Regions from separate parts of the Azospirillum sp. TSH20 genome, predicted to be linked through region 2. Evidence: predicted binding sites of a transcription regulator. Region 2 holds the regulator's gene; the other holds the start of a gene.
The links. Region 2 encodes PhoB, which activates phosphate uptake and scavenging genes when phosphate is short. Its sites were predicted from a motif close to TNTCATAAAACTGTCA; they were not measured.
Positions count from the first base shown of each region.

Region 1: ugpB (sn-glycerol-3-phosphate ABC transporter substrate-binding protein UgpB) is a predicted target of PhoB. The motif match lies at 12,488-12,503, and genes of this name have one in related genera.

Region 1 is NZ_LGQU01000051.1:27,941-43,304, forward strand. Features, by position in the region: gene TSH20_RS14865 (DUF1329 domain-containing protein) at 1-1,162, shown strand, start outside; gene TSH20_RS14870 (general stress protein) at 1,178-1,810, opposite strand; gene TSH20_RS35315 (hypothetical protein) at 1,883-2,029, opposite strand; gene TSH20_RS14875 (ankyrin repeat domain-containing protein) at 2,140-2,703, shown strand; gene TSH20_RS14880 (CobD/CbiB family cobalamin biosynthesis protein) at 2,732-3,715, shown strand; gene TSH20_RS14885 (DMT family transporter) at 3,846-4,760, shown strand; gene TSH20_RS14890 (hypothetical protein) at 4,765-5,484, opposite strand; gene TSH20_RS14895 (exopolyphosphatase) at 5,525-6,457, opposite strand; gene htpX (zinc metalloprotease HtpX) at 6,569-7,603, opposite strand; gene TSH20_RS14905 (succinate dehydrogenase assembly factor 4) at 7,697-7,885, shown strand; gene TSH20_RS14910 (sn-glycerol-3-phosphate import ATP-binding protein UgpC) at 7,907-8,971, opposite strand; gene ugpE (sn-glycerol-3-phosphate ABC transporter permease UgpE) at 8,997-9,845, opposite strand; gene ugpA (sn-glycerol-3-phosphate ABC transporter permease UgpA) at 9,842-10,726, opposite strand; gene ugpB (sn-glycerol-3-phosphate ABC transporter substrate-binding protein UgpB) at 10,918-12,273, opposite strand; gene TSH20_RS14930 (ATP-binding protein) at 12,558-14,144, opposite strand; gene TSH20_RS14935 (SprT family zinc-dependent metalloprotease) at 14,457-15,215, shown strand; gene TSH20_RS14940 (EAL domain-containing protein) at 15,237-15,364, opposite strand, start outside.
Region 2 is NZ_LGQU01000042.1:117,999-133,362, forward strand. Features, by position in the region: gene TSH20_RS12045 (ATP-binding protein) at 1-1,342, shown strand, start outside; gene TSH20_RS12050 (PstS family phosphate ABC transporter substrate-binding protein) at 1,471-2,514, shown strand; gene pstC (phosphate ABC transporter permease subunit PstC) at 2,573-3,955, shown strand; gene pstA (phosphate ABC transporter permease PstA) at 3,948-5,252, shown strand; gene pstB (phosphate ABC transporter ATP-binding protein PstB) at 5,344-6,090, shown strand; gene phoB (phosphate regulon transcriptional regulator PhoB) at 6,186-6,890, shown strand; gene TSH20_RS12075 (SAM-dependent chlorinase/fluorinase) at 7,063-7,791, shown strand; gene TSH20_RS12080 (Bax inhibitor-1/YccA family protein) at 7,880-8,605, opposite strand; gene TSH20_RS12085 (FtsX-like permease family protein) at 8,752-11,277, opposite strand; gene TSH20_RS12090 (ABC transporter ATP-binding protein) at 11,540-12,307, opposite strand; gene TSH20_RS12095 (arylesterase) at 12,420-13,040, shown strand; gene TSH20_RS12100 (FIST N-terminal domain-containing protein) at 13,044-14,195, shown strand; gene TSH20_RS12105 (NADP(H)-dependent aldo-keto reductase) at 14,224-15,279, shown strand; gene thpR (RNA 2',3'-cyclic phosphodiesterase) at 15,347-15,364, shown strand, end outside.

The DNA of each region.
Region 1 (15,364 bases), on a different contig from region 2:
GCGCGGCTATGTGCCCGGCCGCCCTTCGCCCGACCCCTATATCGAGGATGTCCGCTGGTTCACCGTCGGCGCCGCCGATGTCGAGCGCTACAAGGTCCGACTGACCGCCGGGCAGCAGGCGCTGCTGGCGAAATATCCGGAAAGCTTCGAACTGGCGCTGTTCCCCTGCCACCGCAGCGCCGCCGCACCGCAGCGGATCTATGACGCCACGCTCGCCAACGCCGATCGCGCCGGTTTGGGGGAAAACGGTCTGGCCTTGCGCGATGCGTCGGTCGGCGTGCCGTTTCCCATTCCGGCCAACGGCGTGCAGGCGATGTGGAACCACAAGCTGCGCTGGCGCGGCGGCAGCGTGTCGCGCACCAGCCTGACCGTGGTCCAGTCCGGCGACGGCAGCCGTTCGATGACGAAGCTGCGGGAGGAGTTCGCCTCCCCCTATGCCGACGGCGACATGGCGGCACCGCCGCTGCTCTATCGCCGCACCATCCTGGAACCGAAGGAGCAGGCCGGCAGCAGCCTGATCCTGCAGGGGACCCTCGACCCCATCGCCGCGCGCACCCACGCCTGGGCGCGGGAAGGGGAACGTGGCCGCGTGGTGAGGGCGCCCGACTTCGCCTATGACACGCCGGACCCGGTGACGGGCGGCATCTGCACCGCCGACATGCTGGACATGTTCAGCGGCGCGCTCGACCGCTTCGACTATACGCTGGTGACGCGGCGCGAGATGTATATGCCCTACAACGCCTACCGGCTGTCCAACCCCGGCCTGACGATGCGGGACATCCTGTGGCCGGGGCATCCCAACCCGCAGTTCCTGCGCTATGAGATGCACAGGGTCTGGGTGGTCGATGCTCGGCTGAAGTCGAATTTCCAGCACGCCCTGCCCGACCGCACCTATTACCTGGACGAGGACAGCTGGCAGATCCTGGCGTCGGAGCATTACGACGGCAAGGGCGACCTGCTGCGCTACGCCGAGGCGCACCCGGTGCAGCATTGGCAGATCCCCGCCCTTGTGCCGGCGGTGGAGTTCGCCTTCGACCTGACCGCCGACCGCTACACCGCCCGCGGCCTTGATAACGGACTGCCGCCGGCGGTGTTCGGCGCACCGCTGACGCCGCAGGACTTCACCCCCGACGCCCTGGTCCGCCGTGGCCGGCGGGGGTGACGATCCGCAGAGCGATCACTCGGATCCGGTCTGGCGAACCTCGTGGACCTCGGCCGGATGGGCGGCGTGGCGGTTCAGGACCTCCAGCGCGATGCGTTCGCGCGCGGCGTCGCCGACATTGACCCACAGCAGGATGCCGCCCTTGTCGAGCTGCTGCAGCATGGGCTCGTTGCGCTTGTCGGTGATCCATTGCGACAGGAAGGACCCCGCCGCTCCGCTGCCCACCCCGGCGGCGGCAGCAGCCGCGGCGGCGGCGAGCGCCGTGCCGCCGGTGGCCAGCACCGCGCCGGTGGCGATGATCGCCCCGACATAGGCGGGGAAGCCGACCGCGGCGCCCTTGCCGCTGCCGACATCCTCCGGCGAAATGTAGGCTTGGCGCGGCGCGTTGGGATCGTGGGCGAGGCTGCCGACATCGTCGGGCACGCCGCCCAGACGCTCGCGGATCGTCTCGTCATTGGCCAGCACGCTCAGCTCGTGGCGCTGGAATCCGGCCAGCGTCAGGTCGTCGATGGCGCTCTGCAGGGCGTCGCGGCTGTCGAAGACCGCCACGGCCTCGCGCACCGCGGCATCGGTGCCGGAGCTTCCGGTGTCTCCAGTCCAGGCGCTGGAATCGATCGTGGTCGGGTTCTGGTCGCGGCTCTCGATCATGCCTCCACCCCTTCGCTTCGCAGGAAGTCCGAACAATCCGGATCCAACCGCAAAGCGGGGATAAGGTTCCGCTCAGGGTCGCGACGATGTGACCGGCGGAGACACCATGCCGCGCGGTTCCGGCATGGCGCCCAGGAACCACCACAGGCCCAACCCGATCAGCACGGCCTTCACCAGCAGGAAGAGCGCGATGTGGCGGGCCAGCGGATTGCGGAGCATGAGCTTCAACCTGTCGATGCAGCAGGCTTGGAGATGAATGCCGATCTGGCAAAAGGACCCGTCTTTTGGCTAGTATCCGGCACCCCTGCTGTCAAGGAAGGATACCCGCCATGAAGCGGCTCCTGCTCGCCACCCTGTTCGCCGCCGGCCTGTCCGCCGGTTCCGCCGCCCCGGCCCTCGCCCAGATCAGCCTGTTCCAGGACACCGGGCTGATGCAGGCGGTCAATGACGGCGACGTCGCCAAGACGAAGGGCGCCCTGTTGCGGGGCGAGAACCCGAATCAGGCCGACATCCACGGCAAGACCGCCCTGCTGGCCGCCGTCGACCGCTCCAGCCCGGCCATCGCCAAGCTGCTGCTGGAGAGCGGCGCTAATGTCAACCGCGCCGACAAGGCCGGCAACACCCCGCTGCTGGCAGCGGCGGAGAACGGCAATCCGGAGCTGATCGACCTGCTGCTGAAAAAGGGCGCCAAGGTCGACATGGAGAACCGCGAGGGCATGACCCCGCTGATGGTCGCCGCCCGCAGCGGCCGGGCCGAGGTGGTGGACCGGCTGCTGAAGGCCGGTGCGCAGGTCGACCGTTCCGACTTCACCGGCCGGACCGCCTTGAACTGGGCGCAGGACAGCCGCAACGCCCGCGTCGGCACCCTGCTGCGCCAAGCCGGCGCGCGCTGACAGCCGGACTCTACTTCGCGGAGACCTCATGTTCGGTTCGGCCTTCGGCGGTCCCGGCCCGCTGCTGCTCCTGCTGCTGGCGCTTGGGATCGACGCGCTGTTCGGCGACTGGCTGGACCGCATCCTGCCCGACCCGGCAGGGCTGGCGCGGCGATTCTGCAACGCCGCCGATGCCCGGCTGAACCGGGCGGAGCGGGGCAAGTCGGCCCAGGTGATCCGCGGGGCGCTGGTGGTGCTGGCGCTGGTGCTGATCGCGGTGGCGGCCGGGCTGCTGGTCGAGTGGATCGGCTCCATCGGCCGCGGCTGGATGGTCGAACTGCTGGCCCTGCTCTGCGGCCTGCGCGGCCGGGCCGCCTGGACGCGCATCCGCGCGGTGCGCCGTGCGCTGGAAAGCGGTGGGCGGGTGCCCGCCCAGGAGGCGATCCAGTCGCTGACCCGCCGCCATGTCTACGGCCTGGACGAGCACGGCATCGCCCGCGCCGCGGTGGAGGCCGCCGCCCGCGCCTTCGACCGCAAGCTGGTGGCGCCGGTCTTCGGCTATGCCCTGCTCGGCGTGCCCGGCCTGTTCGTCTGGACCGCGCTGGACGGCGCCGACGCCGCGCTGGGCAGCCCCGGCGTCCGCCATGGCCGCTTCGGCCTGACGGCGGCGACGCTGGACGATGCGCTGAACGCCCTGCCCGCCCGGCTGGCCGGTCTGCTGCTGGCGCTGGCCGCGCCCTTCATCGGCACTGCCAAGGCCGGCGCCGCTTTCCGTGCGCTGGGCCGTGACGCGCGCAAGCACCCGTCGCTGAACATGGGCTGGCCCATCGCCGCGATGGCGGGCGCTCTGGGGCTGGCGCTGGGCGGCCCGCACCGCGACGGCGGGGTGGTCATCACCGAGAATTGGATCGGCGACGGCCGAGCCCGCGCCACCCCCGGCGATATCGGGCGAGCGCTCGCCCTCTCCGCCGTCGCAGCATTGCTGCTGGTCGGGCTGGTGGCGCTGCTGCTGTGGGGCGTGGCGGGGATCTGACGCTCCGCAGCCCTGCACAACCGACACGGCAATGTCACGCCCTTGGCAGGGCACCGCGCCCCCATCGTCCATATACTAGTATGGCAACCTTGGGGAAAGTGGGGCCATGGGGACGGGGGAGACGACGGCTGTGGGGACGCCAGCCGGCGACGCGACGCAGGCAGAGCATTCATTGGCCGAGCGGCGGTCGGGGCGGGCCGGCATCTTCTGGATGATGCTGACGACGCTGCTGTTCGTCACCCAGGATGCCACCATCCGTGTTCTGACCCGAAGCTATCCGGTGGTGGAGGTCGCCTGGGCGCGCTTCGCGGTCCACATGATCCTGGTGGGCGCGGTCGTCGCATGGCACAGCCCGCATCTGATGGTGTCGCACCGGTTGCCCCTGCAACTCGTCCGCTCCTGTCTGCTGCTGGCGACCACGTTGTTCGCCGTCCTGGCTTTGCGCAGCATCCCCTTTGCCGAGGTGCAGGCGATCGCCGCCGCCGCGCCGGTCCTGATCACGGCGCTGTCGGTCCCCCTGCTGGGCGAGAAGGTCGGCTGGCGGCGCTGGGTCGGCGTGCTGGCGGGCATGGCGGGGGCGCTGATCATCGTCGGGCCGGTGGGCGGCACCTTCCAATGGGCGTTGGGCCTGCCGCTGGCTGCGGCATTCAGCAACGCGCTGTACCAGATCGCGACGCGCAAGCTGAGAGGCGCGGATTCGCCGACCACCACCATCTTCTACACCGGCATGGCCGGCACCGTGGTCTGCACCCTGGCCCTGCCCTTCAATTGGGTGACACCGGACCTGACGGCGGCAGCTCTGATGGTGCTGTTGGGGACGCTGGGCGGCATCAGCCATTTCTGCCTGATCCGCGCCTACAGCGCCGCGCCCGCCGCCACCGTGGCGCCCTTCGGCTACACGACGCTGGTGTGGGCGGCGGTCTATTCCCTGATGGTGTTCGGCGAGGATTTGCGCCTGTCGACGATCGCCGGCACGATCATCATCGTCGGCAGCGGCGTCTACATCTTCTATCGGGAACAGATGCGGTCGCGGCAGGCATCGTGAGGGTTCAGGCCGCCTGCGGCCCGACATCCTCAACCATATAGAACGGTCCCCGCCGGTCGCGCTCGACCCGCAGGATGAAGCGGCTGATCCCGCCGGCCTTGATGGTCCAGAGGTCGCCGCCCTCATCCAGCGGACGAAGCTCCAATTCCTCCGGCACCGGAGCCTCGCCCAGCCGTTTCAGGATGCGGTCGGCGCGGGTGCGGTCGATGGCGGGCAGGCTCTCGGCGGCGCGGGCGTCGAAGCGGTCGCTCTTCACATAGCGGGTGCCGGCACCCTGGATCGGGCTGGACGGCCGGCCCGGCTGCAGCCGCGCCCGCGCCGCCATCAGGCGCCAGCGCGCGATGCCGCAAGCCTGCACCGCGGCGGCATGGACGGCGGCGACACGTTCGATCAGGTCCGGGAACAGCGGCATCAGCTCCCGCCGCTTGTAGGCGACGCGGCTCATCAGATCATGGATCGAACGTTCGGCGGTCGCGGCGGCATCCGGCAACTCCACCGTCTCGGCCGCCAGCAGGGCAGGAATCGCGTCGAGCGCCGCACCCCTCACCAGCGCGTCGATGCGGGCCAGCGCCGCCGTCCCGGCGGCGTCGGTGCGGGCGATGGCATCGGCGACCACCGGGCGGGCATGGTCGAGCGCCTCCGCCCTCGGCACCTCATCCGACAGGGCGGACAGCCAGCCGGCGTCGAACAGGGTGCCGTCGGGGAAGGGAGGAAAGGCGCTCAATCGCTCAACGCTTTGTCAGTGGGGGCTCTGCCAGTGAAGGTCAGCCGTCCGCGCGCATGCGGGCGACGATGGCCTCCAATACCTCTTCGGCCCGGTCGTTGTCGACCTGACAGGTGCCGGCCGCCTGATGGCCGCCGCCGCCATATTGCAGCATCAGCGGACCGATGTCCGTCTTCGAACTGCGGTTCAGGATCGACTTGCCGCAGGCCAGGACGGTGTTCTGCTGCTTCAGGCCCCACAGCACGTGGATCGAGACGTTGGTGTCGGGGAACAGCGCGTAGATCATGAAGCGGTTGCCGGCATAGATCGTCTCCTCCTTGCGGAGGTCGAGCACGACGACGTTGCCGCGCACGGTGGCGCAGCGCTTCAGCTGGTCGACGAACAGCTCGGCATGCTGGGTGTAAAGCTCCACCCGCTCCTTCACGTCGGGCAGTTCCAGGATCTGCGCGATGGAGTGGCTGCGGCAGTAGTCGATCAGGTCCATCATCAGCTGGTAATTCGACACCCGGAACTCGCGGAAGCGGCCCAGGCCGGTGCGCGCGTCCATGATGAAGTTCAGCAGGGTCCAGCCGGTGGGGTTCAGGATGTCGTCGCGCTGGTACTGCGCCGAGTCGGCCTGATCGACCGCCAGCATCATCTCGTCGGAGATGGTGGGGAAGCGCTCCTTCCCGCCATAGTAATCATAGACGACGCGGGCGGCGGACGGGGCCTTGGGGTCGATGATGTGGTTCGGCTTCTCGCCGACGCGCATGGTCTCCGACAGGTGATGGTCGAACACCAGATGGGCGCCTTCGACATATGGCAGGTTGGTGGTGATGTCGCGGCCGGTGATCTCGACCTTGCCGTCCTGCATGTCCTTGGGATGGACGAACTTGATCTCGTCGAGGATGCCCAGTTCCTTCAGCAGGACGGCGCAGACGAGCCCGTCGAAATCGGAACGGGTAACGAGGCGGTATTTCGCGGCGTCGGACATGCAAGCTTCCCCTGGCGACCGTCATGGTTGAGCGCGTGCCGGAAGGGTAGTCGCCTACCCCTTCGGCGCGCAATGCTTTACCAGAGGACCGTTGCGGAGATCAGCCCCGGATCAGCCCCACGGGCCGCGGCGGTTCTGCGGCATGAAGCCGCCCTGCCCGCCCTGAGTTCCACCCTGATTGCCACCCTGCGGCGGCGCCCCCCAGGGCGAGCGGCCATCGCGCGGCGGGGTGTGGCCGCCACCGAAGCCGCCACCCCCGAACCCACCACCGCCGAAGCTGCCGGTCTGGGCCGCCATGGCGCGCAGCCGTGCCACCCGCTCGCCCATGTCGGGATGGGTGGAGAACAGGCTGGCCATGCTGGCGCCGCTGAGGGGGTTGGCGATGAACAGGTGGGCGGTCGCCGGATGCGCCTCCGCCTGATAGTTGGGAATGTGGGTGGCGCTGTTGTGGATGTTGGTCAGGGCATCGGCCAGCCAGTTGGGACGGCCGCAGATCTCGGCGCCGATGCGGTCGGCCTCGAACTCGCGGGTGCGGCTGATCGCCATCTGCACCAGGGTGCCGGCGATGGGGGCGAGGATGGCGGCCAGGATCGCCCCGACCATGCCCAGCGGGTTGCCGCCGCGCTCGTCATTGCTGGAGCCGCCGAAGAACAGGCCGAAATTGGCCAGCATCGACACCGCACCGGCGATGGTCGCGGTGATGGTCATGATGAGGGTGTCGCGGTTCTTCACATGGGCCAGTTCATGGGCCATCACGCCGGCTATCTCCTCCGGCGTCAGCCGCTGCAGCAGGCCGGTGGTGGCGGCGACCGCCGCATGCTCCGGATCGCGGCCGGTGGCGAAGGCATTGGGCTGGTCGTTCTCGATGATGTAGACGCGCGGCATCGGCAGGCCGGCGCGCTCCGCCAGCCGGGCGACGATGCCGTGGAATTCGGGAGCCGAGTAGCCATCGACCTCGCGGGCGCCGTACATCGACAGCACCATGTCGCCCGAATTCCAGTAGCTGAACAGGTTCATGCCCAGCGCCATGACGAAGGCGATGATCAGGCCGGTCTTGCCGCCCAGCAGGAAGCCGACCGCCATGAAGATCGCCGTCAGGCCGGCAAGGAGAATGGTGGTCTTCAGATAGCTGGTCATGATCGCCATATCGGTTCAGGATGGGCCGAGGCGGGGTAACCCGCCCTGATCCGAGATATGGGCCCGATCCGCGCCCCCGTTCAAGATGTCCGCAGTATCGCGATGGATATGATGACCGAACAGACCAAGCCGCAGCAGGACGCCGCCGAGGCGGTGGCCGAAAACACCGCCACCGAGGGGACGGAAGCCAAAGGCCCCGAGCAGAAGCCCGGCGAGATCGGCGGCCCGAAGGGGCCGGAGCCGACCCGCTACGGCGACTGGGAGTTCAAGGGGCGCTGTTCGGACTTCTGATCGGAGATTAACTCCCCCCGGTCACTCCATCCGACGCCCCGTCACCGCGTCGAACAGGTGCAGGGCGCCGTCCTGCGGGGCGACCGTCAGCCGGTCGCGCTCGCGCACGGTGGGGATGCCGGCCATGCGGACCAGCAGGGTCTCGCCGTCCGGCAGACGGCCATAGACCACCGTGTCGGCCCCCAGCGCCTCCACCAGTTCGATCTCGATGGAGAAACCGTCCGCGGCGACCGCCAGATGCTCCGGCCGGATGCCCAGCTTCACCGGTCGGCCGGCATCGGTCGGGCGCGGCTGCGGCAGGGGCAGACGCTGTCCGCGCGGCAGCAGCACGGCCTCGCCACGGTCGTCGATGCGGCCGTCCAGCACATTCATCGGCGGCGAGCCGATGAAACCGGCGACGAACAGGCTGGCCGGGCGCTGATAGACCTCCAGCGGCGTGCCGATCTGCTCGGCCACGCCATGGTTCATCACCAGGATGCGGTCGGCCAGCGTCATCGCCTCCACCTGATCGTGGGTGACGTAGAGGCTGGTGATGCCGAGCCGGTCCTGCAGCCGCTTGATCTCCACCCGCATCTGAGTGCGCAGCTTGGCGTCCAGATTCGACAGCGGCTCGTCGAACAGGAAGGCGGCAGGTTCGCGCACGATGGCGCGGCCCATGGCGACGCGCTGGCGCTGGCCGCCCGACAGCTGGCTCGGCCGGCGGTCGAGGAAACGGCCGAGTTCGAGGATCTCCGCCGCCTTGCCGACACGGGCGCGGATCTCCGCCTTTGGAATCCCGCGGATCTTCAGGCCATAGGCCATGTTGTCGAAGACCGTCATGTGCGGGTAGAGCGCGTAGTTCTGGAACACCATCGCGATGTCGCGGTCCTTGGGGTCCAGTTGATTGACCACGCGCCCGCCGATTGCGATCTCGCCGCCGGTGATGCCCTCCAGCCCGGCCACCATGCGCAGCAGGGTGGATTTGCCGCAGCCGGAGGGCCCAAGCAGGACGAGGAATTCGCCGTCCTGGATCGCGATGTCGATGCCCTTGATCGCTTCGACCGGGCCGTAGGACTTGCGGACGTTGCGGATTTCAACGGTTGCCATTGTTCTTCTTTCCCTTCGCCCGCGCTTACTTTTCGCTGTCCACAAGACCTTTGACGAACCAGCGCTGCATGAACACCACCACCGCCACCGGCGGCAGCATCGCCAGCACCGTGGTCGCCATGATGATGTGCCAGTCGTTGGCCGATTCGCCGGTACCGATCATCTTGGTGATGCCGGTCACGATGGTCTCCATGTCGCCGCTGCTGGTGACCAGAAGCGGCCAGAGATACTGGTTCCAGCCATAGATGAAGAGGATGACGAACAGCGCCGCGATGTTGGTGCGCGACAGCGGCAGAACCACGTCGATGAAGAAGCGCACCGGCCCGGCGCCGTCGATCTTCGCCGCCTCCAGCAGCTCGTCCGGGATGGTCAGGAAGAACTGGCGGAACAGCAGCGTCGCGGTGGCCGAGGCGATCAGCGGAATCGCCAGCCCGGCATAGGTGTTGATCAGGCCCAGATCGGCGACGACCTTGTAGGTCGGGATGATCCGCACCTCCACCGGCAGCATCAGCGTGATGAAGATCAGCCAGAAGAAGGCCATGCGCAGCGGGAAGCGGAAGAAGGCCACCGCATAGGCCGACAGAATGGAGATGGCGATCTTGCCCAGCGCGATGGACAGCGCCATCACCAGGCTGTTCAGCATCATGGTGCGGACAGGCGTGTACATGGCGCGCTCGCCCGCCTCGCCGACCCAGGCCTGGGCGTAGTTCGCCGCCCCCTCCCCGCCCGGCCACAGCGGCAGCCCGCCGCGCCCGATGGTGCCGGCATCCCAGGTGGAGCCGATCAGCGTCACGTAGATCGGATAGGCGAAGATCAGCACGCCGACGATCAGGACGATGTGCGGCACCAGATCGATGAAACGGGTCTGCTTCATGAGTAATGGACCTTGCGCTCGACGAAGCGGAACTGCACCGCGGTCAGCGCGATGACGATCACCATCAGGATCACCGACTGCGCCGACGACCCGCCGAGGTCGTTGTTGACCACGCCGTCCTGATAGACGCGGAAGATCAGCGTCTCCGTCGCCTTGCCCGGCCCGCCCTGGGTCAGGGCGTGGATGGTGCCGAAGGTCTCGAAGAAGGCATAGACCATGTCGACCACCAGCAGGAAGAAGGTGGTCGGCGACAGCAGCGGGAAGGTGATGGTCCAGAACCGCCGCACCGGCCCGGCGCCGTCGATGCTGGCCGCCTCCATCACCGAGCGCGGGATCGCCTGCAGCCCGGCCAGGAAGAAGATGAAGTTGTAGGACACCTGCTTCCAACTGGCGGCGAGGATCACCATCAGCAGCGCCTGCCCGCCGTTCAGCCGGTAGTCCCAATCAAAGCCGAGCGCCCGCAGCGCGCGGCCGAAGGACCCGATGTCGGGATTGAAGATGAACATCCACAGCACCGCCGCGACGGCCGGGGCCAGCGCATAGGGCCAGATCAGCAGCGTCTTGTAGGCGCTGGCGCCCTTGATCTTGGAATCGGCGAGCACCGCCAGCAGCAGCGCGACCCCCATCGCCAGCACCGTCACCGCGACGCTGAAGATCACCGTGGTCTTCAGCGTGTCGAGATAGTTCGGATCGCCCAGCACATAGGTGAAATTCTCGAACCAGACGAACTCGCTGCGGATGCCGAAGGCGTCCTGAAGATGCACCGACTGCCAAACCGCCTGGGCCGCCGGCCAGATGAAGAACACCAGCGTCACCGCAACCTGCGGCGCAAGCAGCAGATAGGGCAACAGCCGGCTGTCGAAGGTGACGCGACGCTGCAAAGGTTGGTCTTTCTCTTTTATGCCCTTTCCCGCCCCGGGAGAGGGAGGGGACCCGCCGCAAAGCGGTGGGGAGGGTGAGGGGTAAGGCAAGAATCCAGAACCACATGGTTCCTTGGACACCCCCTCACCCTTCCCGCTTCGCGGGCCCCTTCCCTCTCCCGGGGCGGGAGAGGGAAACTACGTTCAGCAGATCAGCCCTTGTTGGCCCGCTCGAAGTTGCGGAGCACGGCATTGCCGCGCTTGATCGAGGCGTCGAGCGCCTGTTTGGCGTCCTGCTGGCCCTGGAAGGCCTTCTCAAGCTCTTCCTGGATGATGTTGCGGATTTCCGGCAGGTTGCCCAGGCGCAGGCCCATGCTGTTCTCGGTGGTCGGCGTCCGGGTCAGCTGGGCGGCCGGCACGTCGGCGCCGGGGTTCTTCTCGTAATAGCCCTGAGCCTTGGTCAGCTCGAAGCCCTTCATCGTCACCGGGACATAGCCGGTGTCCATGTGCCACTTGGCGTCGACCTCGGGCCGGGCGAGGTAGGTGAAGAACTGCGACACCGCCTTGTATTCGGCCGGCGTGCGCTTGGGCGAGGTCATCACCCAGAAGGCGGCGCCGCCGATGATGCTGTTCTTCGGGCCATCCTTGGCGAATTCCGGCCAGTAGGGCAGCGGGGCGGCACCCCAGGCGAAGGTCGCCTCCTTCAGGATGCGGCTGCGCAGGCCCGATGAGGCGTGGATCATCGCGCATTCGCCCGACGGGAACAGGGCGTCAGGCTTGTTGTCGCGGCCGCCATACTTGAACAGACCGTCCTTCTGCATGTCGATCAGCGTCTGGACATGCTTGACGTAGAGCGGCGCATTGATCTTCAGCTCGGCCTTCAGGCCGCCGAAGCCGTTGGCCTGGCTGGCGAAGGGCGTGTTGTGGATGGCGCCCAGCTGCTCGAACTGCGCCCACACCGGCCAGGAGGTGGTCAGCGGGCAGGTGGAGCCCGACGCCTTCAGCTTCTTCGCCGCCTCGATCATCTCCGGCCAGGTCACCGGCGGCTTGTTGGGATCGAGGCCGGCCTTCTGGAAGGCGTCCTTGTTGTAGAACATGATGGTGGTGGAGCTGTTGAACGGCAGCGCCATCATCTTGCCGTCCTTGGACGAGTAATAGCCCTTGACCGCCGGGATGTAGGCATTGGCGTCGAAGGACGCCCCCGTCTCCTGCATCAGCTGATAGACCGGCTTTACCGCCGGGCCGGCGGCCATCATGGTGGCGGTCCCGACCTCGAACATCTGCACGATGTGCGGCGCGTTGCCGGCACGGAAGGCGGCGATGGCCGCCTGCATCGTCTCCGGATAGCTGCCCTTGTAGGAGGCATTGACCTGGACCGCCTGCTGGCTGTCGTTGAAGTCCTTGACGATCTGCTCCAGCTGGCCGCCCAGCGGCTGCGGCAGGCCGTGCCAGAAATCGACCACCGTCTTCTGCTGCGCCATGGCCGAGCCCGGCAGGGCGGCGGCGAACAGCAGCGCGGTGGCGGTGGCGGCGCCCGTCAGGAGGGCAAGCTTGCGGCGGGTCAACATGCGGTGGGTCTCCCTATCCCGGTATGGTGCGCGGTTGTCATGAGGGCAACGGGTTGCCATCCCGCGACGCTTTCGTGAAGTTTTGGTGGCAAACGCATACGGCGCTGTGTGCGGTTGCGAAAAAGACCGGCGGTACGATGATCGTTTTCGAAACTGTTTGGTTGCTCTAACCGTCACACTGCGCACGCATACCAGGGTCTGTCAAGACGCCGCTTTACAGTTTTATGACGTGAAAACCGCACCGATAAAATGTTGCGGAACGAAAATGGACGAACGCGGATTGCCTAACGCGAGCAGCCGGTGTTGCAGGCGGTGTCGGGCCGCCGCCCGCCGGCCAGGAGGGCTCCCCGTCCGGCCTTCAGGCTGTGGCTCAGCAGGCGGCGCAGGGCGGCAGGGTCGCAGGGCTTGTGGACCATGGGAAAGCCGCTGCGGTCGACGCTGCGCAGCCGGTCGGGATCGGTGTCGCCGGTGACGATGACGCCCGGCACCCGCCGGCCGCAGCGGGCACGCACCGCCTGGATGGCGTCTATGCCGGTCTCCGGCCCCGACAGGCGCAGGTCGGACAGCACGAGGTCGGGAGTGGCGGCGCCCCCGTCCAGCCCGGCACAGGCCTCGTCGATGCCGCGGGCAGGGATGACGGCATAGCCCCAGCCCTGCAACAGCAGCCCGATCCCCTCCAGCTGCATGGCATCGTCCTCGATCACCAGCACCGTACCGGCCGCCGTCGGAGTTGCGGACGCAGACTGGCCGACCGCCGGGTCAGGGTCGCTGTCGGCGGAGTCGTCACCCGACCGGTCGCCGTCATGGCCGGCCAGCGGCACCTCCACCGCGAAGACGGAGCCCTTGCCGGGCTTGGAGCGCACGGTCACCGGATGCCCCAGCACCTGCGCCAGACGACGCACGATGGCGAGACCAAGGCCCAGCCCCTGCTTACGGTCGCGCCCGGGATTGCCGAGCTGGTGGAAGTCTTCGAAGATCACGGCATGGTTGGCCGGATCGATGCCGACGCCGGTGTCCCACACCTCGATGCGCAGGTTCGCACCGCGCCGCCGCGCCGCCAGCAGGATGCCGCCCTTCAGGGTGTAGCGCAGGGCGTTGGCCATGATCGGCCGCAGCAGCCGCTCCATCAGCACCGGATCGCTGGTCACCTCGGCGTCGAGCGGATGGACGTTGAAGCGCAGCCCCTTGGCCTCCGCCTCCGGCCCGAACTCCTCCAGCATCTTGGCGAGCAGTTCGTCGACCGGGAAGGTCTGCGGCTTGGCGGTGACCAGCCCGGCTTCCAGCGCCGACACCTCCAGCAGGGCGCGCAGCAGGGTCTCGCCGCCGATGATCGCCTGCTCCAGCTTGTTTGCCAACTCGATGGAGGCAGGATCGGTCAGCCGGCCGCTCAGCAGATGATGGAACAGGTGCATCGCCTGGAAGGGCTGGCGCAGGTCGTGGCTGGCCGCGGACAGGAACTTGCCCTTGGCGGTGCGGGCGCGTTCGGCATCGGCACGCGCCTGCGCGGTCTCCGCCCGTGCTTCGGCCAAGGCGGCGGCAATGGCATCGGCTGCAGGGGCATCAGCCGCCAGCGCCACCGCGCGGATCCGCCCGCCGGCGTCCGCCACCGGGGACAGCGCCAGCGCAGACGGCAGGCCGGGGAGCGGGCCGGCGGCGCTGGCCGCTATCCCGGTCTCCATCACCTGCCGCCGCAGCCCCTCGATCCCGTCGGCAGTGCCGGCGGGCAGACCGGCCTCCACCAGGGTCTTCCCCTCCACCGCGTCCGGCGGGCAGCCGAGAGCATCGGCGAAGGCACGATTCGCCACCAGCACGCGCCCATCCTCACCAAGCAGGGCCTGAGGCGATCCGCCGGCCGACAGCAGGGCGTCCAACCAATCCTCGCGTGTCGGCGTTTGTTCTGGGATGAGAGGCATTGGCGTGTACTCGGCAAGGCTACGGGAAAGACCAACAACAGGAAAACGGACGGCAGGACCGGCGATAAAAGGGAGGTCCACTGACCGCCGCGTTACCTCTGCTTTATCTTGTGCTCCAATCGATCGTGTCAAATGTGACCTCAGTCCACCCCATGGCCTAAGTTCGTTCGAAAGCCTTAAGACTTAGATCAGAAGCCGGGCCGCTGCGCCATTCCGACAAAGGGCGGAGGACGCTTCCGCATCCGGCGTCGGCCGCGCTATAAGACGCCCATGGTGCAACGCCGCCCCGCCCCGTCCCGTCGCCGCAAGCGATCCGCCGCCCGGCCGCCCCAGCCGCCGCGGGCGCTGGAGATTTCCGGCCTGCCCATGCCGCTGGAGTTGCGGGAGAGCGCGCGCGCCACCCGCATGACCCTGCGCGTCGATCCCGGCCGCGGGCTGGTCCAGGTGGTGGTGCCGGTCGGCGTGTCGGAAACCGACGCCCGCCAGTTCGTCGGCCGCCATGACGGCTGGCTGCGGGCACGGTTGGCGGCGATGCCGCCCTCCCTGCCCTTCGCCGACGGCGCCAGCGTGCCCTATCTCGGCGTCGAGCATGTCATCCGCCACGACCCGGCCCTGCGCGGCGCGACCCGGATCGAGGACGGCGCCCTGCTGGTCGGCGGCCAGCCCGAGCACATCGCCCGCCGCATCCGCGATTTCCTGACCGCCGAGGCCAAGCGCGAACTGGCGGCCCGCGCCCGGTTGAAGGCCGCGACCATCGGCGCCCGCGTCGCCGCCGTCACCATCCGCGACACCAGGAGCCGCTGGGGCAGCTGTTCGTCCACCGGCCGGCTCTCCTTCTCCTGGCGCCTGATCCTGACGCCCGAACCGGTGCTGGATTATGTCGTCGGCCATGAGGTGGCGCATCTGCGCGAAATGAACCATTCCCCGCGCTTCTGGGCGCTGTGCGCCAGCCTGACCGACGGCACCGGCGTGGAATGGCCGCGGGCATGGCTGAAGGCGAACGGGACAAGGCTGCTGCGCTACGGGTGATCGCAGTGCGGGTATGGGCGCCTAGTCCACCACCTCCGCCACCAGCAGCCCGGCCGCGGCGGCATCGCGGCGGACGAACTCCAGGAAATCCTCGTAGGGCATCGGGCGGCCCAGCAGATAGCCCTGGCACTGGTCGCAGCCCATCCCGG
Region 2 (15,364 bases):
CATCGGCCGTCTGCACCGGGTCGGCCTGCGCCGGGCCGAGAGCGTGCGGATGCAGCTCGATGCCGACGAGGCGGTGATCGACGCCCTGCCCGCCCCGCTGCTGCTGATGGATGCCGAACGGCAGGTGGTGCGCGCCAACCGGACCGCGCGGGAGCTGTTCGGCGACAAGGTCGTCGACCGCGACCTCGCTTCGTCCTTGCGCACGCCGGCGGTGCTGGAGGCGGTGGACTCCGTGCTGCGCGGCGGTGCGTCGCGCATCATCGAGTTCACGCTGCCGGTTCCGGTGGAGCGCAGTTTCGAAGCGCAGGTGAAGCCGTTCCAGCGGCTGGTGCCCGAACCCGATCCGTCCCTGCTTGATGGCGATATCGAGGAGGAGCCGGCGCCGCGCCCGCCCACCGTCGCCCGCATGGCGATCCTGACCCTGCACGACGTCACCGCCGCCCGCCGGTCGGAGCAGATGCGCGCCGACTTCATCGCCAACGCCAGCCACGAGCTGCGCACGCCGCTGTCCTCGTTGCTGGGCTTCATCGAGACGCTGCGCGGCCCCGCCCGTGACGATCCGGAGGCGCAGGACCGCTTCCTGGCGATCATGCACGATCAGGCCAGCCGTATGACCCGGCTGGTCAACGACCTGCTGTCGCTGTCCCGCATCGAACTGGACGAGCATATGCCGCCCAGTGGCCGGGTCGACGTGGTGGAGGAGCTGGAGAACGTCATCGCCGCGCTGCAGCTGAAGGCGGCGGAGCGCCGCATCCGCCTGCGTCTGGAAGCGCCGGAGGAACTACCGCCCGTTGTCGGCGACGAGGACCAGCTGACCCAGGTCTTCCAGAACCTCGTCAGCAACGCGATCAAATACACGCGCGAAGACACCGACGTGATCGTCACCGTCGCACTGGCCGACGGGGCGGCGGTGGGCTTCACCGGCCTGCCCGCGTCCGGCGGTGCGGTGAAGGACAAGCGCGCATTGCGTGGCGGTACCGCGATGGTGTCGGTGTCGGTGCGCGACCGGGGCGACGGCATCGCCCGCACCCATCTGCCCCGCCTGACCGAACGCTTCTACCGCGTCGATGCCGCGCGATCCCGCGCCATGGGCGGCACCGGGCTGGGGCTGGCCATCGTCAAGCATATCCTGAACCGTCACCGCGGCCGCCTGACCATCGAAAGCGAGGTCGGGGTGGGCAGCGCCTTCACGGTTTATCTGCCGGCGGTGGGAGAGGCCGCATCTCCTTCTCCCCCCCGGGGAGAGGGCCGGGCTGAGGGGGACACACTGCGTATCGTTTCCAAAGCTACCGCCGCGCTCCCCCCTCACCCTAGGGGAGAGAGGGGATTGGGTGGGGTGTGAGAGAAACCCATCATTCTGTGACGCCGTCATGAAAGTGTCATAAAAACGCAATCATTCGGTCGCCCTCCCGGTCTATGGTCCGCGCCATTCCGATGGACCAGTCTCCGTTTCCTCAAGGAGGGGCACCCGTGACCACCCGGACGCATGTCTTCGCCGCGACCGCCCTGGCCTTGGCGCTCGGCCTTGCCGCCGCCCCCGCGTCGGCGCAATCGCGCGACCAGATCCGCGCGGTGGGCTCCTCCACCGTCTTCCCCTTCACCACCGCGGTGGCGGAGGCCTTCGGCAAGACCGGCAAGTTCAAGACCCCGGTGATCGAATCGACCGGCACCGGCGGCGGGCTGAAGCTGTTCTGCGCCGGCGTCGGCCCGGCCCATCCCGACATCGCCAACGCCTCGCGCCGGATCAAGAAGTCGGAGGTCGACCAGTGCGCCGCCAACGGCGTCACCACGATCACCGAACTGAAGATCGGCTATGACGGCATCGCCCTGGCCTCGTCCAAGAAGGCCGCTCCGGTGTCGCTGTCGACCGTCGTGCTGTGGAAGGCGCTGGCGAAGGAGGTGCCGGTGAACGGCGCGCTGGTCGCCAATCCTTACAAGCTGTGGTCCGACATCGACCCGTCGCTGCCCAAGGCGGCGATCGAGGTGCTGGGTCCGCCGCCCACCTCCGGTACGCGCGACACCTTCAACGAGTTGGCGATGCTGGAAGGCTGCAGGAAGGTGGCCGAAGTCGCCAAGGCGGTTCCCGACGAAAAGGCCCGTGAGCGCGCCTGCATGACCATCCGCGAGGACGGCGCCTATGTCGAGGCCGGCGAGAACGACAACCTGATCGTCCAGAAGCTGACCGCCAACCCCACCGCGTTCGGCGTCTTCGGCTACAGCTATCTCGACCAGAACCGCGACACGCTGCAGGCGGCGAAGATGGACGGGGTCGACCTGACGGCGGAGACGGTGGCCGCCGGAAAGTACGAGCTGGCGCGCCCGCTCTACATCTATGTCAAGAACGCCCATGCAGGCGTCATTCCGGGCATCCGCGAGTTCATCGGCGAATACACCTCGGAACTCGCGCTGGGCGACGACGGCTATCTGGTCGACAAGGGCCTGATCCCGGAACCGAAGGCGCTGCGCGATACCGCCCGCATCGAGGCGGTGAACCTGACCCCGCTCCAGTTCTGACCAGCCCTTCTCCGCCCGCCTCTTTTCCGCCTGCCCCTCTTCCCCCGAAGCGACCCGCATGCAGCTGACCCTCCTCGCCCTGATCCTGGCCCTGCTCACCGTGATCGGCTTCCTGATCGGCCGGTCGCGCGCGGCGTCGTCGGTCGGCGGACGGGTGGCGGAGCTGCATTCGGTCCCCTCCTACCATGGCGTCTATGTCGCGCTGTGGGCCGGTCTGCCGGCGCTGCTGCTGTTCGTCGCCTGGACGGCGTCGGAAGGCTGGCTGGCGATGCAACTGGTGCTGTCATCATTGCCCGACCGGCTGACCACCGGCGATGGCCAGTCGGTCGCCCTGCTGAAGGCCGATATCCTCAATCTCGCCCACGGCATCGCCACCGGGCGTGAGGCCGATCCGCTGGTGACGGAGGCGGCCCGCCGCTACTCCGCCCTCCGCGACCTTGCCGACTGGAGCCTGCTGGCCTTCGGCGCCAGCCTCGCCGTCGCAGGGCTCGCCTGGGGTCGTCTCCGCATCGGCCCCGACCTGCGTGCCCGTCCGGCGGTGGAGCGGGTTGTGCGGGTGGCGCTGGTGGTCTGCTCGCTGGTCGCCATCCTGACCACGGTCGGCATCGTGCTGTCACTGCTGTTCGAGGCACTGCGCTTCTTCACCGTCGTCTCGCCGCTTGATTTCCTGTTCGGCACCCATTGGAGCCCGCAGATGGCGATGCGGGCCGATCAGGTCGGGTCCAGCGGCTCCTTCGGTGCGATCCCGCTGTTCGCCGGCACGCTTCTCATCACCGTCATCGCGATGCTGGTGGCGGTGCCGGTCGGGCTGATGGCGGCGATCTACATGTCCGAATATGCCGGGCGCGGCGTTCGCACCTGGCTGAAGCCGGCGCTGGAGATCCTGGCCGGCATCCCGACGGTGGTCTACGGCTTCTTCGCCGCGCTGACCATGGCGCCCTTCGTGCGTTCGGTCGGCGAGGCGCTGGGGCTCGACGTCAGCTCGGAATCGGCCTTGGCGGCCGGCATCGTGATGGGGGTGATGATCATCCCCTTCGTCAGCTCGCTGTCGGACGACGTCATCAACTCGGTGCCGCAGAGCCTGCGGGACGGCTCCTATGGCCTCGGCGCCACCAAGTCGGAGACGATCAGGCAGGTGGTGCTGCCGGCGGCGCTGCCGGGCATCGTCGCCGCGGTGATGCTGGCGGTCAGCCGCGCCATCGGCGAGACGATGATCGTCACCATGGCGTCCGGCCTGACCGCCAACCTGACCGCCAACCCGCTGCAGGCGGTCACCACCGTCACCACCCAGATCGCCACGCTGCTGGTCGGCGACCAGGAGTTCGACAGCCCGAAGACGCTGTCGGCCTTCGGCCTCGGCCTTGTGCTGTTCCTCGTCACGCTCTGCCTCAACATGGTCGCCCTGCGGGTGGTCCGGACCTATCGGGAAAAATATGACTGACCTCGTCGAGCAGGACGTGGCGGCCGTGACGCCAACCACAACCCCCGTGAAATCGCGGCTGCGCAGCGAAGCCTTCGCCCACCGTCTGCGCGCCCGCCATGCCGCGGAGCGCCGCTTCCGGCTGGCCGGTGCCGCCGCGGTGGCGTTGGCGGCGCTGATCCTGGTGCTGCTGCTGGGCTCCATCGTCGCCAAGGGCGCCAGTGCCTTTTGGGAAGCGCGCATCCGGCTGGAGGTGACGCTGGACCCGGCGGAGGTCGCCGACCGCAATTACACCGCCCCGTTGCGCCGGGCGCTCTACGCCCAGTTCCCGCAGATCACCGACCGCGCTGGCAAGCGCGTGCTGAACGATCTGCTGTCGTCGGGCGCGCCGTATGAGCTGGAGGCGATGGTCGCCAAGGACCCGGCGCTGGTCGGAACGACCCAGACCGTCTGGGTCCGCGCCGACGACCAGATCGACCAGCTGGTGAAGGGCGGCTACCGCCGCGACCTGCCGGAAAGCGAGCGCGGGCTCAGCGACGCCAAGGTCGCCGCGGCCGACGCGCTGCTGGCCTCCGGCGCGCTGGCGCAGGGCTTCAACACCACCCTGTTCACCGCCGGCGACAGCCGCGAACCGGAACAGGCCGGCATCGGCGGCGCCATCGTCGGCTCGCTGCTGACCCTGCTGGTGACCATGGCTCTGTCGGTGCCGGTCGGCATCGCCGCCGCGGTCTATCTGGAAGAGTTCGCGCCGAAGAACCGCTGGACCGACCTGATCGAGGTGAACATCAACAACCTCGCCGCGGTGCCGTCGATCATCTTCGGCCTGCTGGGTCTGGCGGTGTTTCTGGGATTCTTCGGCATGCCGCGCTCGGCGCCGCTGGTCGGCGGGCTGGTGATGGCGCTGATGACGCTGCCGGTCATCATCATCGCCTCCCGCGTCGCGCTGAAGGCGGTGCCGCCGTCGATCCGTCAGGCGGCGCTGGGCATCGGCGCCTCACCGCTGCAGACGGTGCTGCACCATGTGCTGCCGCTGGCGATGCCCGGCATCCTGACCGGCACCATCATCGGCATGGCCCGAGCCCTGGGCGAGACGGCGCCGCTGCTGATGATCGGCATGGTCGCCTTCATCGTCGACATCCCCCATGGGCTGACCGACAGCGCCACGGTGCTTCCGGTCCAGATCTACATGTGGGCCGACAGCCCGGAACGTGCCTTCACCGAGCGCACCTCCGCGGCGATCCTGATCCTGCTCGGCGTCCTGATCCTGCTGAACGGGGCGGCCGTGATCCTGCGCAAGATTTTCGAGAGACGGTGGTGAGCGCCCCATGAGCATCCCGAGCCCGCTGAAGCTGCGGCCCCGTGGCGACCGGCAACCGAACCGGGCAGCCGCTGCGGCGCTGCCTGCCAAGATGACCGCCCGCGGGGTGAAGGTGTTCTATGGCGCCAAGCAGGCGTTGAAGGGCATCGATCTCGACATCCAGGAAAACCGGGTGCTGGCGCTGATCGGCCCGTCCGGCTGCGGCAAATCGACCTTCCTGCGTTGCCTGAACCGGATGAACGACACCATCGAGGGCTGCCGGGTCGAGGGGCGGATCGCGCTGGACGGCGAGGACGTCTATGGCAAGGCCGTCGATGCGGTGCAGCTGCGCGCCCGTGTCGGCATGGTGTTCCAGAAGCCGAACCCCTTCCCGAAGTCGATCTACGACAACGTCTCCTACGGCCCGCGCATCCACGGCCTCGCTTCCGGACGCGACGAGCTGGACGAGGTGGTGCAGACTTCGCTGAAGCGCGCCGGCCTGTGGGCCGAGGTGAAGGACCGCTTGCGCGAACCCGGCACCAGCCTGTCCGGCGGCCAGCAGCAGCGGCTGTGCATCGCCCGCGCCATCGCCGTCAGCCCCGAGGTGATCCTGATGGACGAGCCCTGTTCTGCGCTCGACCCCATCGCGACCGCCCATATCGAGGAGCTGATCGACGAGCTGCGGGCCAACTACACCATCGTCATCGTCACCCACAACATGCAGCAGGCCGCCCGCGTGTCGCAACGCACCGCCTTCTTCCATCTGGGCGAGATGGTGGAGTGCGACGACACCGAGGAAATCTTCACCAACCCGCGCGACGAGCGCACCCAGGGCTACATCACCGGCCGCTACGGCTGAGTCCTGCCTTACGCCTGCGCCCCCCTTCCCTCCTTTGTTGAAAAGGCTGTCCCATGCCGGTTAACGTCGAGACGCGCGCTGTGAACGGAGCCACCATGAACGCGGCCCTCAAGCCGCTCGTCCTGATCGTCGAGGACGAGGCCGACATCCTGACGCTGCTGAAGTACAACCTGGAAAAGGAAGGCTTCCGCGTCGCCACCGCCAGCGACGGCGAGGAGGCCCTGCTGGCCGCCGGCGAACAGACGCCGCACATCGTGCTGCTCGACTGGATGCTGCCGCTGATGAGCGGGCTGGAGGTCTGCCGCCAGCTGCGCCGCAACGCCAAGACCCGCGACATCCCGATCATCATGCTGACCGCCCGCGGCGAGGAAGGCGACCGGGTGCGCGGCCTGAATTCCGGCGCCGACGACTACATCACCAAACCCTTCTCCCCGACCGAGCTGGTGGCCCGCATGCGCGCCGTGCTGCGCCGCGCCTCTCCCGGCATGACCGACGAGGTTCTGACCTTCGCCGACGTGACGATGGATCTGGCCGCCCACCGCGTACGCCGCAACGGCCGGGACGTACATCTGGGACCGACCGAATTCCGCCTGCTGCGCCACTTCATGCAGCATCCCGGCCGCGTCTTTTCCCGCGAACAGCTGCTCGATCTGGTGTGGGGCCACGACGTGTACGTCGAGCCGCGTACGGTCGACGTACACATCCGCCGCCTGCGCAAGGCGATGAACGAAGAGGACGAGTTGGACCTGATCCGCACCGTGCGGTCGGCGGGGTATGCGCTGGATACGAAGTCGGTGTGAGGATTGCTGGCTTCGATTGCCCCCACCTAACCTCCCCCGCTGGGCGGGGGAGGGACTGCCGCCGCTCTCCCGAACAAGTACTCTCCTGCCTAAGCACTTGTCCCCTCCCCCGCCCAGCGGGGGAGGGTTAGGGTGGGGGCAAGTCAGCAGCGGCACTGGTGAGATTGCTCCCATGATCCTGCTCTTCACCGACTTCGGCCTCTCCGGCCCCTACACCGGCCAGATGAAGGCGGTGTTGGCGCAACAGGCGCCCGGCGTCCCCGTCATCGACCTGTTCGCCGACGCCCCCGCCTTCGACCCGCAGCTGTCCGCCTACCTCCTGGCCGCCTACGCTCCGGCCTTTCCCGCCGGCAGCGTCTTCCTCTGCGTCGTCGATCCCGGCGTCGGCACCGACCGCCGGCCGGTGATCGTGGAGGCCGACGGGCGCTGGTTCGTCGGTCCGGACAACGGCCTGTTCGCCCTGCTGACCCGCCGTGCAACGTCGCTAAACGCCTGGACCATCGACTGGATCCCGGACCGGCTGTCCGCCAGCTTCCATGGCCGCGACCTGTTCGCCCCCGTCGCCGCCGGTCTCGCCACCGGCCGCAGCATCGAGCGCAGCCTGCTCGCCCCAGCCGCCATCAATCGTCCCGACTGGCCGGACGAGTTGGCCCGTATCGTCTATGTCGATGTCTACGGCAACGCCATGACCGGCATGCGCGCCGCTGCCCTGCCCGTCGACGCGGTGCTGTCCACTGCCGGCAGCCGCATCGCCCGTGCCCGCACCTTCGGCGCCGTCGGGCCGGGACAGCCGCTGTGGTACGAGAACTCCAACGGGCTGGCGGAGATCGCCGTCAATCGCGGGCGGGCCGACCGGGTGCTGGGGCTGGCGGTCGGCGATCCAGTGACCGTGGAGTCCTGAACCGCCCCAAAAGAAAGCCGCCCGGAAGCGGGGGGCTTCCGGGCGGCTGCTGCTTGATCCGATGCTTGTCCGATCAGGCGTCTCGGGGTCAGTCGTTGTTGCGCTGGCCCATGAACTGCAGCAGGAACTGGAACAGGTTGATGAAGTCCAGGTACAGCGTCAGGGCGCCCATCAGAGCCAGCTTGCCGGTGCTCTCGTGGTCATAGCCCTCGGCGTAGCTTTCCTTGATCGCCTGGGTGTCATAGGCGGTCAGACCGGTGAAGATCAGCACGCCGATGGCGGAGATCGCGAAGTGCAGGGCCGGCGACTGGAAGAAGATGTTCGCCAAGCCGGCGATCACCAGGCCGATGACGCCCATGATGAGGAACGAGCCCATCTTCGACAGGTCGGCCTTCGTGGTGTAGCCGTACAGGCTCATCGCCAGGAAGGTGGCGGCGGTGACGAAGAAGGTCAGCGCGATCGACGCCCCGGTGAAGACCAGGAAGATGGCCGACATCGACAGGCCCATGGCACCGCAATAGGCCCAGAAGATCATCTGTGCCGATGCGAAGGACAGGCGCTGGATGCCGAAGGACAGCACCATGACGAAGGCCAGCGGGGCCAGCATCACCACCCACTTCAGCGGCGTGCCGAAGATGGCCTGGAGCATGGCCGGGCTGGACGACACGAGCGCGGCGACCAGACCCGTCAGGATCAGGCCGGCACCCATGTAGTTGTACACGCGCAGCATGTGCTGCCGCAGGCCTTCGTCGAAGTATCCCCGATCTGTCGCGCGGCCTGCGGTCGCGAAGCGGTTATAGGTCGGGTCTGCCATGGTTTGGTTTCCTCGGTGGAATTGGGTGATCCCGTCGCAGGACATATTGGCGAGTCCGTCAGGCGGTTCAATAGGAATCGGCAGCGCTTTTTCCAGATGAAAAAGCTTTCACGATTCGTTTTTCCTGCGGCTTCATGACACAGGAGTCACTCGTTCCGAAGCAATGGCGCCGAAGGCTGGCCCAGAGCCCGCCAAGTACCATAGAACCCGAAAGCGAGCGTGATCGCCGTGCTCAGCAATGCGGTGGTCACGACCGCCGACGGCAGGAAGCTCCATTCCCAATGCATCAGGAACTTCAGCACCGCCCAGGCGGTCAGCGTGCCGATGACGCCGGCGATCACCGCGGTCAGCAGGCCGAGCAGCCCATATTCCAATAGGAAGGCGCGCAGCACGTCGCCGCGCGTCGCCCCCAGCACCTTCAGCACCACTGCATCATAGACCCGGCGGCGGTGCCCGGCGGCGACCGCGCCGGCCAGAACCAGCGTTCCGGCGGCCAGCGTGATGCCGGCGACGATGCGCACCGCGGTGCCGATATGGCCCAGCATCTCCGCCACCGTGTCGAGCGCGTCCTTGACCCGCACCATCGTGATGTTGGGGAAGCGTTGCAGCACGGCGCGCTGCACCTGGGTTTCGGCATCCGGCGTGGCGCGGACGGTGGCGACCCAGGTCTGCGGCGCGCCTTCCAGCGTGCCGGGGGCGAAGACCATGGTGAAGTTGATCGCCATGCTGCTGAAATCGGCGGAGCGCACGTTGGCGACCTTCGCCTCGATGCTGCGGCCCAGGATGTTGATGGTCATGGTGGCGCCGGGACCGATGCCGAAGGCCTCGGCGACGCTCTGGTGGATGGAGATCAGCGGCGGTCCGGCATAATCCTGCGGCCACCAACTGCCGGCGGTGACGGTCGAATGCTTCGGGATCGTCGCGGAATAGGTGATGCCGCGGTCGCCGGCCAGGATCCAGGCCTGCTCCGGATTGATCAGCGCCTTTTCCGCCTCCTGCCCGTTCACCCGCTCGATCCGGCCGCGCAGGCTCGGCACCGCTTCGAAGGCGCTGGTGCCGGGGACGGCGGTCACAAGGTCCCGCAAGGGATCGAACTGGTCGCGCTGGATGTCGACGAAAAAGAAGGCGGGGGCGTCCTGCGGGATCGTCTCCGACACCCGGCGGGAGAAGTTGCCCTGGATCAGCGCGATGGCGACCAGCACCGTCAGGCCGAGCCCCAGCGACAGCACCACCGCCGCCGTCGGGTTGCCCGGCCGGTGCAGGTTGGCGAGCGCCAGCCGCAGCCCCGGCCGCCTGACGCGCCCCACCCGCTTCGCCCCCCAGGTCACCAGCGCAGCCGCGGCACGGAAGGCGATGAAAGTGGCGATGGACCCGCCGACGAACCACAGGGCGAACAGCTTGTTATGCGCGGTCAGCACCGCCAGCCCGGCGAGCGCAAGGGCCGACACGATCATCGCAACGGTGTAGGGCGTGCGCGGCCGCCCACCCGCCGGGGCGATCACGTCGCGGAACAGGGCGCCCGCCGGCACCTCGCGCGCCCGGCCCAGCGGCCACAGCGAAAAGGTCAGCGCCGTCAGCACGCCATAGAGCGCGGCGAGAGCCAAAGCTCCGGGATAAACGCCGATATGCGCCGACACCGGCAGCACGCCGTCGAGCAGCCGGCCCAGCGCCAGCGGCGCAACCGCGCCCAGCGCCAGCCCGATGACGATGCCCAGCAATGCCAGCGCCAGGATCTGGGCCAGATAGAGCTCGAAGACCAACGCCCCCGGCGCGCCGATGCACTTCATCATGGCAATGGTGCGGGCGCGGGAGTCCAGATGGCTGCGCACCGCATTGCCGACCCCGACGCCGCCGACCAGCAGCGCGGTCAGCCCAACCAGGGTCAGGAACAGCGTCATGCGGTCGATGAAGCGTTCGATCTGCGGCGAAGCGTTGGTGTAGTCGCGCATCCGCCAGGGCGCATCGGGGAAGCGGGCACGCAACCCCTCCTGCCACGCCTTCAGGTCGGTTTGCGACGGCAGCGCCACCTTGGCGCTCCACCAGGTGAGGCTGCCGGGTTGCAGCAACCCGGTGCCCTGCAGCGACGGCAGCGCCACCAGCACCCTAGGGCCCAGCGAGAAGGCGTTGGAGGAGGCGCGGTCGGGCTCGCGGTCCAGCACGGCGGCGACGCGGTAGGCGCCTTCGCCGATGCGGATGCTGTCGCCGGGCTTGACCCCCAGCCGGTCGACCAGACCGGCCTCGATCACCGCGCCCCAGCGGCCGTCCTTCTGCGCCAGCGCGTCCCGCAGGTCGCCGCCGCCTTCCAGCGTCACGGCGCCGTAGAGCGGATAGAGGCCGTCGACCGCCTTCAACTCGACCAGGGAGGAGCGCGTCTCGTCCGCGGCACGGGCCATCGCCCGCATCTCGGCGGAAGTCGATACCCGGCCATCGGCCTTCAGCGCCGCCATCTGCTCGTCGGTCGGCGGGCTGTAGAGTTGCCGCAACGCGACGTCACCGCCCAGGATCGACCGCCCGTCGCTCGCCAGCCCGTCGAGCAGCCCGCTCGACACCGACTGCACCGAGGCGATGGCCGCGACACCAAGGGCGAGGCAGGCGAGGAAGACCCAGAAGCCCTTCAGACCGGTGCGCAGCTCCCGCCGGGCAAGCCGGAGCGCGAGGCTGAGGTTGGTCATCGTGTCGCCCTCCCCACGCGCCCGCACTTATCCCCTCTCCCCCCCGGGGAGAGGGTTAGGGTGAGGGGGGCGCATGGCGAGGAGTCAGTTGATGACGAGGGGTTTGCGCGCCGAGTAGCGCCACGCCGCGCATCCCCCTCACCCCGACCCTCTCCCCGCTTTCGGCGGACCGGAGGTCCGCCTGTCGCGTCAGCGCAAACGAAGTTTGCGCGTGAGCGGGGGGGAGAGGGAGAGTCCACCGCCATCGTAATTACCATCCCCCTCACTCCCCCGCCGCCTGCAGCTTCGCGCGCCGGGCCGCCTGCCCGTCGTCGGCGATGCGGCCGTCCGCCAGACGCACCGTCCGGTCGCAGCGTGCCGCCAGCGTCTGGTCGTGGGTGATCAGCACCAGCGTCGTCCCCCGCCGCTCGGCAAGGTCGAACAGAAGCTTGACGATGGTGGCGCCGGTGTCGATGTCGAGATTGCCGGTCGGCTCGTCCGCCAGCAGAAGCGACGGCTCGGTCACGAAGGCGCGGGCCAATGCGGTGCGCTGCTGCTCGCCGCCGGACAGCTGGCCGGGATAATGATGGATGCGGTGCCCCAGCCCGACCTGCTCCAGCCCGATGCGGGCGCGGTCGAAGGCGTCGGCGACGCCGGCGAATTCCAGCGGGATGGCGACATTCTCCAACGCCGTCATGGTCGGCACCAGATGGAAGGCCTGGAAGACGATGCCGACATGCTGCCGGCGGAAGCGCGCCAAGCCATCCTCGTCCAGGTGCCCGAGATCCTGGCCGGCGACGCGGACGGTGCCGCCGCTGGGGCGTTCCAGACCGGCCATCACCATCATCATGGTCGACTTGCCGGAACCGCTGGGGCCGACCACGCCGACCCGTTCCCCGGCCGCCACCTGAAGATTCACGCCGCGCAGGATGTTGACGGGTCCGGCACCGCTGTCCAATTTCAGGTGGACGTCGTCGAGTTCAACGATGAAGTCGTTGGAAGACCGGGCGATGGAATTTGACGACGTTGCAGGGGACTGAGCCTTGGACATGCGACTCTCGCACAAGCGGAACGGACCATCGCCATATGGAACGACCCGCCGGGCTTTCAACACGGGCGCCTTCGCTGCGGCGCTGGCCTTCGTCTTTGCCGCAGGGGTATCGATGACCGTTCCGACCCGCGCGGATGCCGCGCAGCCGGTGAAGCTGCTGGCGTTGGGCGACAGCCTGACCGCGGGCTACGGGTTGCCGGAACAGCAGGGCTTCACCCGCCAGTTGGAAAAGGCGCTGGCCGCCAAGGGCTACAGCGTCACCGTCATCAATGCGGGCGTGTCGGGCGACACCACCGCCGGCGGCCGGGCGCGGCTGGACTGGGCGCTGGCCGACAAGCCGGACGCCGCCATCGTCGAGCTGGGCGCCAACGACATGCTGCGCGGGCTCGACCCCGGTCAGGCCAAGGCGAACCTCGACACCATCCTCAAGACGCTGACGGAGCGGAAGATTCCCACCCTGCTGGCCGGCATGCTCGCCTCGCCAAGCCTGGGCAAGCCCTACACCGACACGTTCAACGCCATCTACCCGGATCTGGCGAAAGCCTACGACCTGCCGCTCTATCCCTTCTTCCTCGACGGGGTGGCGCTGGACCGGTCGCTGATCCAGCCGGACGGGATGCATCCCAATGCCCAGGGCGTGGCGGTGATCGTGGAGCGCATCCTGCCCTCCGTCACCGCGCTGCTCGACGGCCTCCCCAATATCGGCAAGACTACCGTCAAAACCGGAGGCTGACCCATGACCGTGACCCTGGACAGCGACACCCGCTTTCACGCCGCCTGCGCCGCCGGGGCGGAATGGGGACCGACGGTCAAGGCCTGCCTCGACCGGTTGGGTCCGGTCGCCGGCTGCAACCTGGGCTTCCTCTACCTGACCGACGGTCTGGCGGAACATGCGACCAGCATCGTCACCCTGCTGCGCGGCGTCACCGGGATCCGTCACTGGGTCGGCACCGCCGGCATCGGCGTGATGGCCAATGGCGAGGTCCTGTTCGACGAGCCGGGAATGGCGATCATGGCCGCCCGCCTGCCGGAGGACAGCTTCCGCCTGTTCCCCACCCTGACCGACGGGTTGGAGCCGCTGCGCGGCAGTGCCGGCGGCTGGCTGGACAAGCATGGCGCGGCGCTGGCGCTGGTCCATGTCGACCCGCACCACGCCGACATGGCCGGACTGGTCGCCCGTCTGTCGGAGGAGGCCGGCGTCTTCCTGGTCGGCGGCCTGACCGCCTCGCGCGGGGAGTTCCCGCAGATTGCCGCCGGGGCCGAGGACGGCGATCCGGTCACCGAGGGCGGCGTGTCGGGCGTGCTCTTCGCGCCAAATCTGCCGGTCGCCACCGCCCTGACCCAGGGCTGCCGCCCGATCGGGCCGACGCGCACCGTCACCGCCAGCGACGACAACGTGATTCTGGAGATCGACAACCGCCCGGCGCTCGACGTCTTCAAGGAGGACATCGGGCCGGAGCTTGCCGCCGACCTGCGGCAGGTCGCCGGGGTGATCTGCGCCGGGCTGCCCATCGCCGGGTCGGACACCCAGGACTATCTGGTCCGCGACCTGATCGCCATCGACCCGCGTGCCGGCTGGATCTCCATCGCCGAGCGGGTGACCACCGGCCAGCCGGTGATGTTCACCCGCCGTGATCCCGAAACCGCCGCCGCCGACATGCGCCGGATGCTGGACAGCCTCAAGAAACGGGTGAAGGCGACGCCGAAGGGAGCGGTGTATGTCAGTTGCATCGCCCGTGGTCCCGGCCTGTTCGGCGCCGCCAATGCCGAGCTGTCGATGATCCGCGACACCTTCGGCGACATTCCGCTGACCGGCTTCTTCGCCTCGGGCGAGGTGTCGCACAACCGGCTCTATGGCTACACCGGCGTGCTGACGCTCTTTCTGTAAAGATCATTTCGAATAAGGAACGTTCCGGATGCAGTATCGTCCGCTCGGCCGCACCGGCCTGTCGGTCAGCGCCATCGGCCTGGGCACCATGACCTGGGGCCGCCAGAACACCGAGGCCGAAGGCCATGCCCAGATGGACGCCGCGCTCGACCGCGGCATCAATTTCTGGGACACGGCGGAGATGTACGCCATCCCGCCCACCGCCGACACCTATGGCAAGACGGAGGCGGTGATCGGCAGCTGGTTCCAGTCGCGCGGCAAGCGTGACAAGGTGATCCTCGCCAGCAAGATCATCGGCGCGCCGGCCGGCGGCTTCGGCTGGGTGCGCGAAGGCAAGTCGCGGCTCGACCGCGCCAACCTCTTCGCCGCGGTGGAGGCCAGCCTGTCGCGGCTGAAGACCGACTACATCGACCTCTACCAGATCCATTGGCCCGACCGCGTCACCAACCGCTTCGGCGTCCGCACCTATAAGCATAAGCCGGAGCAGGACGGCGTGCCGATCGAGGAGACGCTGGCGGCACTGGCCGAACTGGTGCAGGCCGGCAAGATCCGCCATGTCGGCCTGTCGAACGAGAGCCCCTGGGGCGTGATGCGCTGGCTGCGCGCCGCCGAGGTGGCAGGGGAGGTGGCTGGGCTTCCGCGCGTCGCCTCGATCCAGAACGCCTACAACCTGCTGAACCGGACCTTCGAGAACGGCCTGTCGGAGGTGGCCCTGCGCGAGGATGTCGGGCTGCTCGCCTATTCGCCGCTGGGCGCCGGCACGTTGACGGGCAAATATCTGAACGGCGCCATCCCGCCGGGCAGCCGCCGCGCGCTCGACCACCGGCCGTCGCGCTATGCCACCGTCAATGCCGACGCGGCGACGGAGGCCTATCTGGACATCGCCCGCCGCCACGGTCTGGCCCCCAACCAGATGGCCATCGCCTTCACGTTGCAGCAACCCTTCGTCACCTCGTCGCTGATCGGGGCGACGACGATGGAAACGCTGGTCTCCAACATCGACTCCATCGACGTGACCCTGTCGCCGGAGGTGATGGCGGAAATCGACGCCGTGCACAACCGCATGCCGGATCCGTGTCCGTAAGCTGTCGTATGGTCCGCCCCTCATCCGAAGGAGGGGCGGATCAGTTCAGCAAACCCGGAGGTGCCCCATGCTCCGCCTGTTCGTC